DNA from 3 places in the Streptomyces sp. NPDC056452 genome. Region 3 is predicted to be linked to each of the others. Evidence: riboswitches for the same ligand, from Rfam matches in the RefSeq annotation. Region 3 holds a riboswitch; each other region holds the start of a gene.

Region 1 (5,443 bases), on a different contig from region 3:
CGACCAGTACGACCTGCTGCCCGTGACCGGCAGCGCGTCCGCGGTGATGGAGGCGGACGAGAAGTACAAGGCGCTGTACGACTTCCTGGAGGCGCTGCCGAACTCCCAGCTGTACCCGTTCGGCAAGACGTCCTGGGCGACGGCCAGCGAGGCGATCAAGGAGAAGATCGGCTCGGCCGTTGAGCCGAACGGCAACCCGGAGGGCATCCTCGGGCAGATCTCGGAGGAGGCGCGTCGGGCGGAGGCCGCGGAGTAGGTTGGTTGATATGACCGCCGCCGCCGACGACCCGCTCCCCGACGAGGGGCGTGCGGTGCTGGCCCTGGAGCGGCGCTCCTGGGCCGGACCCGGTGCGAAGGAACGGGCGATCCGGGAACAGCTCGGCATCTCGCCGGTCCGCTACTACCAGCTCCTCAACGCCCTGATCGACGACCGCCGGGCGCTCGCCGAGGACCCGGTGACGGTGAACCGGCTGCGGAGGGTCCGGGACGCGAGACGCGGACGGCGCTGAGCCCACGGCACCGCCGGACGGATGTCCTCGCCGCCGGACCGGGTTGATCGTGGCCCCACCACGAGCGCCCCGTCACCGATACGCTCGGAGCATGGGCAGCAACCCGGACCACCCCCTGCCGACCCCGTCCACCCAGGCCGGCCGTGAAGGCCTCGCCGCACTCCTCGCGCGCCCCGACCGCGCCGTGATCGCGCTCGATTTCGACGGCACCCTCGCCGACATCGTGCCCGACCCGGAGCAGTCCCGCGCCCATCCCGGCGCCGTACCCGCCCTCGCCGCGCTCGCGCCGCAGGTCGCCTCCGTCGCCGTGATCACCGGCCGCCCCGCGGGCGTCGCGGTCCGGTACGGCGGCTTCGCCGGGGTGCCGGGCCTCGACCACCTCGTCGTCCTCGGGCACTACGGCGCGGAACGCTGGGACGCCGTCACCGGCACCGTGCACGCCCCGGCCCCGCACCCCGGCGTCGCCGCCGTCCGCGCCGAACTCCCCGGCGTCCTGCACGAGGTCGGTGCCTGGCACGGCACCTGGATCGAGGAGAAGGGGCAGGCCGTCGCCGTGCACACGAGGCGCGCCGACGACCCGCAGGCGGCGTTCGAATCCCTGCGCGAACCCCTCGGGCACCTGGCCGCCCGGCACGGGCTGATCGTCGAACCGGGCCGCCTCGTCCTGGAGTTGCGCCCGCCGGGCATGGACAAGGGAGTGGCACTCGCGGAGTACGTACGGGAGGCCGACGCCGAGTCCGTCCTGTACGCCGGGGACGATCTGGGCGACCTCGCCGCCTATGCGGCCGTCGAGAAGCTCCGCGCCGAGGGGCCGGACGGCACCCCGGGCCTGCTGGTCTGCAGCGGCACCGAGGTCCCCGAACTCGCCGAGCGTGCCGATCTGCTGCTGCCGGGTCCGGCAGCCGTGGTGGGCCTGCTGGAAGCCCTGGCGCGGGCCCTGGGGAAGCCCCGGGGCCCGGAGGCCTAACCCCGCAGCGCGTCCAGCTGGTCCAGGAACCACTGCTGCGGCGGCAGCGCGGTCGCCGCGGCGGCCAGCCGCTTCGTGCGCGCGCTCCGCTCGTCGTCCTCCATCGTCAGCGCCTCGTGCAACGCCGCCGCCGTGGCCGACACGTCGTACGGGTTGACCACGAGGGCGTCCTCGCCGAGCTCCTCGTAGGCCCCCGCCTCCCGCGACAGCACCAGCGCGCAGCCGTTGTCGGAGACGACCGGGACCTCCTTCGCGACGAGGTTCATGCCGTCGCGGATCGGGTTGACGAGCGCCACGTCCGCCAGCCGGTACGCCGCGAGCGAGCGGGCGAAGTCGTCGTCGACGTGGAGGACGACCGGGGTCCAGCCCTCCGTGGCGTACTCCGCGTTGATCCCGTCGGCGACCCGCTGCACCTCGGCGGTGTAGTCGCGGTAGACCGCGAGGTCCTGCCGGGAGGGGTAGGCGAACGCCACGTGCACCACCCGCTCACGCCATTCGGGGCGCTCCTGGAGCAACGCGCGGTAGGCGTGCAGCCCGCGGACGATGTTCTTGGAGAGCTCGGTGCGGTCCACCCGCACGATCGTCCGCCTGCCGGGACCCACCTGCTCCCGCAGCGTCTCCATCCGCTCGTCCACGTCCGCCTCGTGGGAGCGGCGGCGCAGGAAGTCCGCGTCGGCACCCAGCCCGTGCACCCCGATCCGGGTGCGGCCGGTGCCGCCAAGGACCTCCGTGCAGCAGCTGATGAACGCGTCCGCCCAGCGGCGGGTCAGGAACGCGGCCCGGTCGGCGCCCAGGATGCCGCGCAGCAGCTGCTCGCCGATGTCGTCGGGCAGCAGCCGGAAGTAGTCGACGGGGGCCCACGGGGTGTGCGAGAAGTGGCCGATCCGCAGGTCGGGGCGGAGTTCGCGGAGCATGCCGGGCACCAGCGACAGGTGGTAGTCCTGGACCAGGACCGCCGCGCCCACGCCCGCCTCCTCGGCAAGGGCCTCGGCGAAGGCACGGTTGTACGCCTCGAAGGACGCCCACTGCCGCCGGAACTCCGCGTCGAAGACCGGCTCCAGCGGCGTCTGGTAGAGCATGTGGTGGACGAACCAGAGCACCGAGTTCGCGATGCCGTTGTACGCGTCGTCGTGGACTCCGGCGTCGATGTCGAGCATGCGGACGCCGGGCTCCGCCACGCCCCGCCGGACCGCCTCGCGGTCGCCGTCACCGAGGGCCGCGCACACCCACAGCTTGTCCTCGACGGCGCTCAGGCCGGAGACGACGCCGCCCCCGCCCCGCTTCGCGTCGAGCGTGCCGTCCTCGCGCAGCGCGTAGGACACGGGGCCGCGGTTGGACGCGACGAGGACCTTGGCAGTGTGCTCGGAGACCATGTACCCGAACCTAGCCCGTTCGGGAAGCCGCCAAACGCGAAAGCCCACCGCGAAACGTCACGCCGCGTGGCGGGACGCGTACTCGGCGATCTCGCGCATCGGCGGCCGCTCCTCGGTGTCCACCGTATGGGTGCGCGGTACGAAGCCGTTCTCGCCCCGGTCGAACTGGGTGAGCACGGGCCGCACCAGATGCCCCCGGGAGAGCCGCAGCTGGGCGGTGCGGTAGATCGCCGCCGCCATCCGGCCGAGCGCCTGGCCGTCCTGGTGGCGGTGCTTGCGTACGCCGACGTCCACCTGCGCCAGCGCGTCCAGGCCCACCGTGTGCAGCGCGTCGACGAGCAGGCCCAGCTCCACTCCGTAACCGACGGGGAAGGGGAGCTGTTCGAGCAGGGAGCGGCGTACGGCGTACTCGCCGCCCAGCGGCTGGACGAAGCCGGCCAGCTGCGGCCAGTGGAGATTGAGCAGCGGGCGTGCCACCAGTTCGGTGACCCGGCCGCCCTGGCCTGCTGCTTCTCCCAGGGGGCGGTCGTACATGGCCTTGACGAACTGGACCTCGGGGTCGGTCAGCAGGGGGCCGACGATCCCGGAGACGAAGTCCGCGGAGAAGTCCTTGAGGTCGGCGTCGATGAAGCAGACGATCTCGCCGCTGGTCACCAGCAGCGACCGCCACAGCACCTCGCCCTTGCCGGGCACGGCCGGTATCCGGGGGAGTATCGCGTCCCGGTGCACCACCCTGGCACCCGCCCGGCGGGCCACCGCGGCGGTGGCGTCGGTGGAACCGGAGTCGATCACCACCAGTTCGTCGACGAGCCGGACCTTCTCCATCAGCTCGCGCCTGATCTCCTCGACGATCGCGCCGACCGTCTCCTCCTCGTTCAGGGCGGGCAGTACGACGCTCACCCGGGCGCGGTGCGGATCCCTCGCACGCGCGGCCGTGAGGCGGTCGAGCGGGCGGTCGTCGGCCGACCAGGAACGCCTGGTCAGCCAGCGTTCCACCTCTTCCAGCACGGTCGATACTCCCTGTATGTGATCCATCTCGCGGTTCGGACGACTATCTCAATCGTCCAGGGCTTCGGTTACAGTCTTGAACAACGCGGATGACCCTCGCATGTCGGGGTCGGTCCGCGAATAAATGCCCGGATCGATGGTCCGGTGCCATAGCGCTCATCCAGAGGGACTGAGGGAACGGCCCGTTGAAGTCCCGGCAACCCCCCTGCCGACCGATAGGTCACGGTAGGGAAGGTGCCAATTCCGTCTTGTGGCGAAATACGCCCCAAGGAAGATGAGGAGAAAGGGCTCCGCCATCATGTCTGTTCAGACAGTTGCAGCAAACACCGATTCTTCTGCCGTGGACCTGGGTTCCGCCGCAGCACTTTCCTGCCGCGAATGCGGCGAGCGTTTCGAGCTCGGTCCCATTTTCGCCTGTGCGTCCTGTTTCGGGCCGCTCGAAGTGGCGTACGACCTGCCGAGCGGCTCCCCCGAAGAGCTCAAGAAGCGCATCGCCGAAGGCCCCGACAACATCTGGCGCTACGCGCCGCTGCTGCCCGTTCCGGCCGATGTCGCGAGCAAGCCCAACATCAACCCCGGCTTCACGAAGCTGGTCAAGGCCGACAACCTCGCCCGTGAGCTGGGTGTCACCGGCGGCCTGTACGTCAAGGACGACTCCGGCAACCCGACGCACTCCTTCAAGGACCGTGTCGTCGCGATCGCCGTCGAGGCCGCCCGCGCCTTCGGATTCACCACCCTCTCCTGCTCCTCCACCGGCAACCTCGCCGGTGCGGTGGGTGCCGCGGCAGCCCGCGCCGGCTTCCGCTCGTGCGTGTTCATCCCGCACGACCTGGAGCAGGGCAAGGTCGTCATGGCCGCGGTGTACGGCGGCGAACTGGTCGGCATCGAGGGCAACTACGACGACGTCAACCGCTTCTGCTCGGAGCTCATCGGCGACCCGCTCGGCGAGGGCTGGGGCTTCGTCAACGTCAACCTCCGCCCGTACTACGGCGAGGGCTCCAAGACCCTGGCGTACGAGATCTGCGAGCAGCTCGGCTGGCAGCTGCCCGACCAGATCGTCATCCCGATCGCGTCCGGGTCGCAGCTCACGAAGATCGACAAGGGCCTGCAGGAGCTGATCAAGCTCGGTCTCGTCGAGGACAAGCCGTACAAGATCTTCGGTGCCCAGGCCGAGGGCTGCTCCCCGGTCTCCACCGCCTTCAAGGCCGGGCACGACGTCGTGCGGCCGCAGAAGCCGAACACGATCGCCAAGTCCCTCGCGATCGGCAACCCGGCCGACGGCCCGTACGTCCTGGACATCGCCCGGCGCACCGGCGGTGCCGTCGAGGACGTCAACGACGAGCAGGTCGTCGACGCGATCAAGCTGCTGGCCCGCACCGAGGGCATCTTCGCGGAGACCGCGGGCGGGGTGACGGTCGGTGTGACGAAGAAGCTGATCGACGCCGGTCTGCTCGACCCGGCGCTGACCACCGTCATCCTGAACACCGGTGACGGCCTGAAGACACTGGACGCCGTCGCCCCGACGACCGGCCTGTCCGCCACGATCCGGCCCAGCCTGGACGCGTTCCGCGACGCGGGCCTCGCCG
Region 2 (5,443 bases), on a different contig from region 3:
CGGTCACCGGTACGTACGACCTGATCGCCATGGTCCGGGTGGCCAGGCACGACGATCTGGCGGATGTCATTCCGGGCCGGATCAGCAAGATCCCCGGTGTCGAGGGCACCGACACACACGTGGCGTTCCGGACGTACTCGCAGCACGACCTCGAGGCGGCCTTCGCCATCGGTCTCGACGCGTAGGACGGACGGCGCGTACGGCTTCGGCCGGGGACGGGGCAGTTGCCTCCCGTCCCCGGCCGAAGTCGTACGCGGCCCGGTCAGACCTGCGCCGCACCCCTGTCCGGGACGCAGCGGCCGTCCTCGGTGCGGTAGGTCCACCGGGCACCCGCGCCCACCAGCTCGCGGACCGCGCCCAGGAACCGCTCGATGTGCTCGTCCGGCGTACCGGCCCCGAAGCTCACCCGGATGGCGTTGAGGGACCGCTCGCCCGGCTCGGCCTCCGGGGCACCGCACTCGCCCGGGTCCTGCGGCTCACTGCCCAGCAGGGTCCGTACGAGCGGGTGGGCGCAGAACAGGCCGTCGCGGACCCCGATGCCGTACTCCGCGGAGAGCGCCGCGGCGAAGTGCGAGCTGTTCCAGCCCTCCACCACGAAGGAGATGACTCCGACCCTCGGGGCGTCGTCGCCGAACAGGGAGAGCACCTTGACCGCGGGGACCTCGGCCAGGCCTTCACGGACCCGGGTGACGAGCTGCTGCTCACGCGCGACGAGCTGGTCGAACCCGGCCTCGGTCAGGGCCTTGCAGGCCGCCGCGATGGAGTAGACGCCGATCACGTTGGGCGATCCGGCCTCGTGCCGGGCCGCCGTGGTGTGCCACTCCACGTCCACGCCGCCGTCGGCGCGCCGGGCGACCTTGCGGGAGGCGCCGCCGCCCGCGAGGTACGGCTCCGCGTCCCGCAGCCAGTCGGCCCGGCCCGCGAGGACGCCCGAGCCGAACGGCGCGTACAGCTTGTGCCCGGAGAAGGCGACCCAGTCGACGTCCAGCTCCGCGATGTCCACCGGGTGGTGGGGGGCCAGCTGCGCGGCGTCGAGGACGATCCGGGCACCGTGCGCATGGGCGGCGGCGGCCAGTTCCTTCACCGGCCACAGTTCGCCGGTGACGTTCGACGCGCCGGTGACGCAGACCAGTGCGGGCCCGTAGGGGTCGCGGTCGGCCAGCGCACGCTCCAGCGTCACGACGGCCTCGGCGGGGGTCCTGGGGGCGTCGAGGCAGGTCACCCGGGCGTCGCGCCAGGGCAGCAGCGAGGCGTGGTGCTCGGTCTCGAACACGAACACCTGGCAGTGGGCGGGGAGTGCGGCGGCCAGCAGGTTGAGGGAGTCCGTCGTCGAGCGGGTGAAGACCACCTGGTCCTCGGCACGGCAGCCGAGGAACTCCGCGACGGTGACGCGGCTGCTCTCGAAGAGGTCCGTGGAGAGCTGCGAGAGGTAGCCGGCGCCGCGGTGCACGCTGCCGTAGTACGGGGCGTAGGCGGCCACGTCGTCCCACACCCGCTGCAGGGCCGGGGCGCTCGCCGCGTAGTCGAGGGCGGCATAGGTGACTTCGCCGCCCGTAACCAGCGGAACGGTGACATCCGCCCCCAGGACCGGCAGCGGGGCACAAATGGACTGGTCGGCGGCAGCGGTGGAGACAGACATGGCGAACTCCCGTAACAGGCAGGCGAAATCCCGGCGCCGGCAGATACGCGGCAGCGCAGGGAAAAGAGAAAAGGGTGCGCGGAGAAGGGCGTTGAGCCCTATCGCATTCGCTTGCTCACAAGAGGCTCCCTGGGGACCAGGACCCCGGGGGATGGCATTCACAGATGCCTAGGGGCCCGCGCTTGCCACAGACCTCGCTGCCTGCGGCCTGGTCTTCACCCGGGGCACCCCGCCACGGACGGAGGGTTGCCGGACAGCGAGCCGGGGCTTATTCGCTGTCACTCATGACCTGCGCAGCATCTTGCCATACGTGGCCACATGCGCAAGGGCGCAGTCCGCGATCCGGACTGCGCCCCGCCTCACCCTGCCTGGCCTCAGGCGTTGCTGGCAGCCACCCAGCGCTCCAGCGCGCGCTTGGCGGCACCCGAGTCGATCGATTCCGCGGCCCGCGCGATCCCGGCCGCGATCTGCTCGTTCAGCGTGCCCTCGCCCGGGTCGAGCGCGACCAGCGCGGCGGCGGAGTTGAGGAGCACCGCCTCGCGTACGGGACCTGTCTCCCCGTCCAGCATCCGCCGGGCGACGTCCGCGTTGAACGAGGCGTCGGCACCGCGCAGCGCCGAGACCGGTACCAGCTCCAGGCCGACGTCCCGCGGGTCGAAGGCCTCTTCGCGCACGGCGCCGTCCCGGACGATCCAGACCCGGGAGGTCGCCGTGGTGGTCAGCTCGTCGAGGCCGTCGTCGCCCCGGAAGACCAGCGCCGAATTACCCCGGTCGGCGAGCACACCCGCGACGATGGGCGCCATCTTGAGGTCGGCGACGCCGACGGCCTGGGAGCGCACCTGGGCGGGGTTGGTGAGCGGGCCGAGGATGTTGAAGGTGGTCGGCGTGCCGAGCTCCTTGCGAGCCCTCGCCGCGTGCCGCAGGGCGGGGTGGAACTTCACCGCGAAGCAGAAGGTGATGCCCGCTTCCTCGGCGACCCGGACGACGCCCTGCGGGGTCAGCTCGAGGTTGACGCCGAGCTTCTCGAGCACGTCGGAGGCCCCGCTCGCCGAGGAGGAGGCGCGGTTGCCGTGCTTGACGACCTTGGCGCCGGTCCCGGCGACGACGATCGCCGACATGGTGGAGATGTTGACCGTCTTGGCCAGGTCGCCGCCGGTGCCCACGATGTCGACGGTGCGGCCGGGCACCTGGATGGTGTGGGCGTGCTCGTACATGGTGCGTACGAGTCCGGTGACCTCGTCGACGGTCTCGCCCTTGGCGCGCAGTGCGATCACGAAGCCGGCGATCTGTACGTCGGTGGCCTCGCCGCTCATGATGCGGTCCATGGCCCACGCGGTGTCCTCGGCCGTGAGGCTCTCGCCGCGCAGGAGGGGCATCAGCACGCCGGGCCAGGAACGGTCCGCCACGCTGTCGCCGCCGTCCGGGGTCACAACGTTCATGGTCCGCTCCTGGGGTCCACAGCCGATAAAGGGATCCCCCCACCCTATCCAGCCCCGGGGACAGCGAAGAGCCCCGTCCATCGAATGGACGGGGCTCCTGCTGTGGCGATCAGCTCAGGTGATCAGTGGTGGCCGTGGCCGCTGGTGATCTCCTTGTACTCCTCGGCGGAGGGCTTGGCGATCTGGCTCTGCTCGCCGTAGTAGCTCTTGCTGAGCTTGGCCCGCAGCTTCTGCAGCGCCGAAGGCTTGCGCTCGACACCGTTCTCGTCGACCGTCGGGCCGATCTCGACCGGCTTGTACTGCTCGTGCGCGGTGAGCGTGTGCAGCTGGCCCTGGCTGAGCGGCTCGTGGATCTCGACGAACTCACCGTGCGGCAGGCGCTTGATGGTGCCGGACTCGCGTCCGTGCAGCACCTTGTCCCTGTCGCGGCGCTGGAGGCCGAGGCAGATCCGCTTCGTCACGATGAACGCGATGACCGGGCCGACGAAGATGAAGATCCGGACGAACCACGAGATGGCGTTCAGCGACAGGTGGAAGTGCGTGGCCCACAGGTCGTTTCCACCACCGATGAAGACGATCACGTACTCCGTGATCCATGCGACACCGAAGGCCGTACGGGTCGGGGCGTTGCGCGGGCGGTCCAGGATGTGGTGCTCGCGCTTGTCCCCGGTGACCCAGGACTCGATGAACGGGTAGACCGCGATCGCCGCGAGCACCAGGCCGAAGGCCGTCAGCGGGATGAACACACCCAGGACGAGCGTGTGGCCCCACAGGTTGATCTCCCAGCCCGGCATCACTCGGATCAGACCCTCGGCGAAGCCCATGTACCAGTCGGGCTGGGCGCCGGTGGACACCTGGTCCGGGCGGTACGGGCCGAGTGCCCAGATCGGGTTGATCGAGGCGATGCCCGCGATGACGGTGATGACACCGAAGACGAGGAAGAAGAACCCTCCGGCCTTCGCCATGTACACCGGCAGCAGCGGCATGCCGACGACGTTCTTGTTGGTCTTGCCGGGACCCGCGAACTGCGTGTGCTTGTGGTAGAAGACCAGGATCAGGTGGGCCACGACCAGGCCGAGCATGATGCCCGGCAGCAGCAGGATGTGGATCGAGTAGAACCGGGCCACGAAGTCGCCGCCGGGGAACTCCCCGCCGAACAGGAACATCGAGAGGTACGTACCGACGATCGGCGTCGCCAGGATGGCGCCCTGGGTGAAGCGGACACCCGTACCGGAGAGCAGGTCGTCCGGGAGCGAGTAGCCGGTGAACCCGGTGAACATGCCCAGGACGAACAGCAGGAAGCCGAACATCCAGTTGATCTCACGGGGCTTGCGGAACGCACCCGTGAAGAAGACGCGCATCATGTGCACGAACATGCCGGCCAGGAAGATCAGCGCGGCCCAGTGGTGGATCTGCCGTACGAGCAGACCACCGCGGACGTCGAAGCTGATGTCCAGCGTCGAGGCGTAGGCCTCGGACATCCGGATGCCCTGCATCGGCTCGTACGAGCCGTGGTACACGACCTCGTTCATGCTCGGGTGGAAGAACAGCGTCAGATACACACCCGTGAGGATGATGATGATGAAGCTGTAGAGGCAGATCTCACCGAGCATGAAGGACCAGTGGTCCGGGAAGATCTTGCGCATGTTGGCCTTGGCCAGGCCGTAGATGCCCAGCCGGCCGTCCGCCCAGTCGGCTACCCGCTCACCGGCGGGCGCCTTGCGCTTTGAATCCGTCGCAGTAGTCATCCGCGCTCCCAGAAGGCAGGACCGACGGGCTCTTCGAAGTCGCCGAGCGCCTCGAGGTTGCCCTCGCTGTTCACACCGATCCGCAGCTGCGGAAGGGCGTGACCGGCCGGACCGAAGATGACGCGGGCGCCGTCGGAGAGGTCGAAGGTGGACTGGTGGCACGGGCAGAGCACGTGGTGCGTCTGCTGCTCGTACAGGCTGATCGGGCAGCCGACGTGGGTACAGATCTTGGAGAAGGCCACGATTCCCTCGTGGGCCCACTCACGCTCGCGCTTGTCCTTGATGTTGTCCGGCTCGATGCGGATGATCATCAGGGCGGCCTTGGCGATCTGCGTCTGGAAGTCGTGCGCGTCCTCCTCCAGGCCCTCGGGCATGGCGAAGGTCAGCGAACCGACGACGACGTCCTCGGGACGAAGCGGCTCCATCGTGTTCATGTTGATGAGCTGCTTGCCCTTGGCCCACAGGGTCACGCGGAGCTTCTTCTCCGGCAGCGGGCCGAGGTCGCGCAGCAGCATGACGCCGGAGAGCGGCACCAGGGCCAGCGCGCCGAACATGGTGTTGCGGATCAGCTTGCGCCGCCCGATCGCCGACTCCGCGGCACCGTCCGCGAAGTCGGC
Region 3 (5,443 bases):
TCTCCGGAGGCCGGCGCAGCATCGGCGACGCCATGAACGAGGTCCTCTGGGAGGAGAGCCCGACGCAGATCCTCGCCGGCCGCTGGGCGGTCCGCGACACCCAGCTCGGCGGACGGACGATCCGCGCCGGGGACATGCTGCTGCTCGGCCTGGGGGCGGCCAACACCGACCCCCTCGTACGCCAGGACCTGGGGTCCGACGGCGCGGCGAGGCACAGCAGCAACAGCGCGCACCTGGCCTTCAGCCACGGTGAGTACCGCTGCCCCTTCCCCGCGCAGGAGATCGCCGAGACCATCGCCCGTACCGGGATCGAGGTCATCCTCGACCGGCTGCCCGATCTCGAACTCGCCGTCCCCGAAAAGGACCTCGTCCGGCGGCCGTCCGCCTTCCTGCGCGGGATGAACGCGCTCCCCGTCCGGTTCGCTCCCGTACGTACGACAGGAGATCTGCTGTGAACTGCCCTCACGCGACCGTGGTCATCGACCCCATGGTCCAGAACCTCGACGGTGAGACCGAGCAGCTGCGCCAGGCGGGCCCGCTCGCGCGCATCGAGCTGCTGGGGGTCCCCGCGTGGACCGTCACACGCCACGCAGAAGCACGTCAACTGCTCGTCGACCCGCGGCTGGTGAAGGACCTGGACGCCTGGGGGCTGTGGAGGAGCGGGGAGGTCACCCATGCGTGGCCGCTGATCGGAATGATCGATGCCGGACGCTCCATGTTCACGGTCGACGGCGGCGAGCACCGGCGGCTGCGGACCAAGACCTCCCAGGCGCTCACCCCGCGCCGGCTCGAGGCAGTCCGCCCCGCCATCGAGAAGTTCACCGAGGAGCTCCTCGACGCCCTCGCCGAGCAGGGCAAGGACGGTGTCGTCGACCTCAAGGCCGTCTTCGCCCAGCCGCTGCCGATGCGGGTCGTCGGACTGCTGATGGGGGTGGACGAGGACCAGTTCCCGATGCTGACGAAGCAGTACAAGGCTTTCTTCTCCATGCTCACCCCGCAGGAGGAGCGGCTGGCACTGCTGCGGGAACTGGACGTCTTCTACACCGACCTCGTGCGCGAGAAGACGGCCCGGGCCACGGACGACCTCACCAGCGCCCTGATTCTGGCCGACGAGGGCGGCGAGCCCCTCACCGAGGAGGAGGTCGTCGGCAACCTCAAGGCCATGGTGGCCGCCGGGCACGAGACGACGATCGGGCTCATCCTCAACGCCGTACGCGCGCTGCTCGCCCACCCCGACCAGTTGCAGAAGGTGCTGGACGGGGAGATCCCGTGGGAGACGGTGGTGGAGGAGACGCTGCGCTGGGACACGCCCACCACGCACCTGCTGATGCGTTTCGCCACGGAGGACATCCAGGTCGGCGACCAGGTGATCGCCGCGGGAGAGGGTGTCGTCATCTCCTACCGGGTCATCGGACGCGATGCCGAACAGCACGGCGAGGACGCCGACTCCTTCGACATCACCCGCCCGACACCGATCCGGCACATGACCTTCGGTCACGGCCCCCACATCTGTCCCGGTGCCGCACTGTCACGGGTGGAGGCCGGCATCGCGCTCCCCGCCCTCTTCGCGCGCTTCCCCGCGCTCAAGCTCGCGATACCGGACGACGAGATCCGCAAGCTTCCGGTGATGACGCAGAACGACATGGAGGCCTTCCCCGTCCTGCTGCACGGCTGAGGCGCCGTGGACGAGGAGAACCTGCGCACGGCAAGAGATGTGGACGCGTAAGGGCGGGGCGGCGTCGTGCCCGTACGCGGGGCGGTGTCGTGCCCGTACGCGGGGCGGCGGCGCGCCCCTGCGCGGGGGTGGTGTGCGGGCCCCCGACCTCCTCCCGGCTCCTGTTACGCTTTTGACGGGTCATGAGTTCCAGTGGAAAGCCCCGGCTCGCTGGACGGCACCCCGCTCCGCTGCGGGTGCTCCGGGTGACGACCCGCCCCGCGCGGCACCGTGCGGGGAACAGCGGACCACCGGGGACGGGCCCCCGGGGTCCAGGACCCCGGAAGGCGACCACAGCCATGCTCCCTCACCTCATTCACCACGACGCCTGCTCGCGGTACGCGCCCGGCCACCACGTGCACTGGATCCATGCCAAGAAGTGCGTGCAGGAACCCGGCCAGGCCGTGGAACTCCTGCTGACCGCGGGCGATGTCCGCGACGACGGCTGGCTGGTGCTGCGCGCGGCCTTCGAACACCCCGGCGGCCTCCCCGAGGTATGGATGCACGCCCCCGCCGATCTGCGGGAGTTGCTCACGGACCACCGCGGCCGCGTGTACTGGCTGCCCCGCTGGCACGCGCTGCGGTTCGTCGGCCTCGGTGGTGAGGCGACCGGCCTCGTGAACGTCGGAACCGAGGGCGGTCCGCTGTGCGGGACCACCGCGCCCGATCCGCAGCACACGGGCCGCGGGAACTTCACCTACGGGCTGTAGCCAACAGGCCCCGGAATCAGTCGCGTTCGGCCGGTACCGCCCGATCCGGGCGGGCCGGTCCGTTCGCGATACCGGACGGAGTCCGGGTTTTCGTCGAATACGTGCTCAATCCGTTGACGCAAGACGTGTTCGATTCTACGGTCCCGTCCTGGTCGACCGTCCGAAGTTACGGGCGTCGTTCGATCAGCCGAACAGATGAATGTCATGCGCATGGCAACCTCCTGTCCCCTCGGTGACGACTGCCGGGTACCCCGACACGACCGAAGAAGGTCTCCTGATGAGCCGCATCCCGAGAAGAATCCGGCGAAGGACCCTCGCCGCCCTGCCCGCCGCACTCCTGCTGGCGCTCGTGCCGACCAGCGCGTCCGCGTACCCCAACCCCGGTGTCGTCAACGGCGACATCGTCGTCCACGACCCCTCCATGATCCGGAGCACGTCCGGCCAGTACCTGCTCTACTCCACCGGCGAGGGCCTCCAGCTCCGCACCTCCACCGACCGCACCGCCTTCGGCCGGTCGGGCAACGCCTTCACGACGAAGCCGAGCTGGTGGAAGAACTACTCGTCCGCATCGGACCCCTGGGCCCCGGACATCTCCTACCGCGGCGGCAAGTACCTGATGTACTACGCCGTTTCGTCCTTCGGCTCGAACACCTCGGCGATCGGCCTCGCGGCCTCCACCACCGGCCAGGCGGGCAGCTGGAGCGACTACGGGATCGTCCACACCTCGAACTCGTCGAGTGACTACAACGCCATCGACCCCAACCTCTTCGTGGACGACGACGGCAAGTGGTGGCTGTCCTTCGGCTCCTGGTGGACCGGGATCAAGATGATCCGCGTCGACCCGTCGACCGGCAAGCAGTACGCCGGAGACACCGCACGCCGCTCGCTCGCCTCCCGCCCCACCGGAACCAAGGCCGTCGAGGCGCCCTCCATCGTGAAGCGCAACGGCTACTACTACCTCTTCGCCTCGTACGACACCTGCTGCGCCGGCACCAGCTCCACGTACAAGATCAAGGTGGGCAGGGCGACGAGTGTCACCGGGCCCTACTACGACCGCAACGGCGTCAACATGCTCAGCAACGGCGGCACCCCCGTCATGGAGTCCCACGGCCGGTACATCGGCCCCGGCGGGCAGTCCATCCTCGCCGACTCCGACGGTGACCTGCTCGTCTACCACTACTACGACGGCCAGGACAACGGCACGCCGAAGCTCGGCGTCAACCTACTGAACTGGAGCAGCGGATGGCCCGTCGCCTACTGACCCTGCTGAGCGCCCTCCTGCTTGCCCTCGCGCTCGGGCAGCCGGCCGCCACACAGGCCGCGCCGTCCGAGACGTCCTCCGTGCAGGCCGCCGAGGGGCGTCCGTACACCAACCCCGTCAAGGCGCAGAAGGGAGCCGACCCCTGGATCTCCTACCACGACGGCAACTACTACCTGGTGTCGACGAGTTGGACCGACGTCATCACCATGCGCAAGTCGCCGACCCTCGCCGGGCTCGCGACCGCGCCGAGCGTGCAGGTCTGGAAGGGCGACGCCTCCTCGCGCTGCTGCAACATCTGGGCACCCGAGCTGCACTACTCGGGCGGCCGCTGGTACCTCTACTTCGTCGCCGGGCAGAACATCGCCGACTACAACCCCACGCAGCGGGTGCACGTGCTGGAGAGCGCCGGTACGGACCCGATGGGCCCCTACACGTACAGGAACCAGCTCGGCAGCACCTGGATGCTGGACCCGAGCGTGCTCACCCTCAACGGCTCGATGTACCTGCTGGGCAGTGCGAGCGGCGGCGGGACACAGAACCTGGTGATCGCGCCGATGTCGAACCCGTACACGCTCAGCGGGTCGTTCTCGACGATCTCCACGCCGACGTACGACTGGGAGAAGTCGGGCGGCACGGTGAACGAGGGCGCCGAGGTGCTCCAGCGGGGCGGGAAGACGTTCATCGTCTACTCCGCCAGCGGCTGCTGGACCCCCGACTACAAGCTCGGGCAGCTCACCCTGACCGGATCCAACCCGCTCTCCGCCTCCTCCTGGACCAAGAAGTCCACCCCGGTCTTCCAGCGCAACAACGCCGCCGGGGTGTACGGGCCGGGGCACAACGGCTTCTTCACCTCGCCCGACGGCACGGAGAGCTGGATCGTCTACCACGCCAACGACTCGGCGTCCGAGGGCTGCGACAACGGGAGGACCGCGCGGGCACAGAAGTTCACCTGGAACAGTGACGGGACACCGAACCTCGGCACGCCCGTCGCCCTCGGCACCACCCTGGCCGGGCCCTCGGGCGAGAGCGCGGCCACGCCGACCGCGTACACGGTGGTCAACAGGGCCACCGGAAAGTGCCTCGACGTGAACGGTTCCTCGACCGCCGACGGAGCGAACGTCCAGCAGTGGACGTGCAACGGCGGCACGCAGCAGAAATGGCGCATCGAGGACCAGGGCGACGACACGAGCCGCCTGGTCGACGTCGCTTCGGGCAAGGTGCTCGACACGGCGGACTGCTCCACCGCCGACGGCGCCGACCTGCGCCAGTGGTCGTGGCTGAACAACACCTGCCAGCGCTTCGGCCTCGTCACCACGGCGGCCGGCGGCTGGGTGCGCATCGTCAACCGGGCGAGCGGGAAGGTCGCCGACGTGGCCGACTGCTCGGCCGCCGACGGTGCGGACGTACGGCAGTGGTCCTGGCTGAACAACAACTGCCAGCAGTGGAAGCTCACTCCGGCAACCTGAGGACCTGGGGTCCGGGCCGCGCCCGGACCCCAGGGTTCCTGCGCCGCGAGAGGCCCTGGGCTGCATGCGTATGGTCCCTCTCCTGGCGCTCGCCCCGCACCGTTCCACCACGGCCGGGCTCCTGGCAGAAGCGGCGCGCGAACGTGGCATGGAGGTCGTGATCCTGTCCCGCGACGGGATTCCGGACCGGCTGCGGGGGAGCGGGAGCACGCACTACTACGGCGGCCCGCACTTCGCCTCCGATGCTGCCGGGCCCCTGGGGCTGGCACTCCTGGAGCCGGACGAGGGCTGG

What was found. A riboswitch is a leader RNA that binds a small molecule or an ion and turns the genes downstream of it on or off. The one in region 3 is predicted to bind S-adenosylmethionine.
Region 1: another riboswitch for S-adenosylmethionine. It lies ahead of thrC (threonine synthase); the one in region 3 lies ahead of ACFQ6X_RS08170 (hypothetical protein).
Region 2: another riboswitch for S-adenosylmethionine. It lies ahead of ACFQ6X_RS32300 (aminotransferase class V-fold PLP-dependent enzyme); the one in region 3 lies ahead of ACFQ6X_RS08170 (hypothetical protein).

The regions. Positions count from the first base shown of each region.
Region 1 is NZ_JBHTRI010000038.1:2,973-8,415, reverse strand. It holds gene ACFQ6X_RS29800 (ABC transporter substrate-binding protein) at 1-256, shown strand, start outside; gene ACFQ6X_RS29795 (DUF3263 domain-containing protein) at 267-509, shown strand; gene otsB (trehalose-phosphatase) at 601-1,476, shown strand; gene ACFQ6X_RS29785 (trehalose-6-phosphate synthase) at 1,473-2,849, opposite strand; gene ACFQ6X_RS29780 (glucosyl-3-phosphoglycerate synthase) at 2,907-3,857, opposite strand; SAM riboswitch class I at 4,011-4,138, shown strand; gene thrC (threonine synthase) at 4,156-5,443, shown strand, end outside.
Region 2 is NZ_JBHTRI010000045.1:46,780-52,222, forward strand. It holds gene ACFQ6X_RS32295 (Lrp/AsnC ligand binding domain-containing protein) at 1-185, shown strand, start outside; gene ACFQ6X_RS32300 (aminotransferase class V-fold PLP-dependent enzyme) at 263-1,639, opposite strand; SAM riboswitch class IV at 1,813-1,929, opposite strand; gene trpD (anthranilate phosphoribosyltransferase) at 2,014-3,078, opposite strand; gene ACFQ6X_RS32310 (ubiquinol-cytochrome c reductase cytochrome b subunit) at 3,201-4,826, opposite strand; gene ACFQ6X_RS32315 (Rieske 2Fe-2S domain-containing protein) at 4,823-5,443, opposite strand, start outside.
Region 3 is NZ_JBHTRI010000006.1:86,928-92,370, forward strand. It holds gene ACFQ6X_RS08160 (cytochrome P450) at 1-455, shown strand, start outside; gene ACFQ6X_RS08165 (cytochrome P450) at 452-1,675, shown strand; SAM riboswitch class IV at 1,854-1,964, shown strand; gene ACFQ6X_RS08170 (hypothetical protein) at 2,014-2,424, shown strand; gene ACFQ6X_RS08175 (arabinan endo-1,5-alpha-L-arabinosidase) at 2,702-3,685, shown strand; gene ACFQ6X_RS08180 (family 43 glycosylhydrolase) at 3,667-5,151, shown strand; gene ACFQ6X_RS08185 (ATP-grasp domain-containing protein) at 5,216-5,443, shown strand, end outside.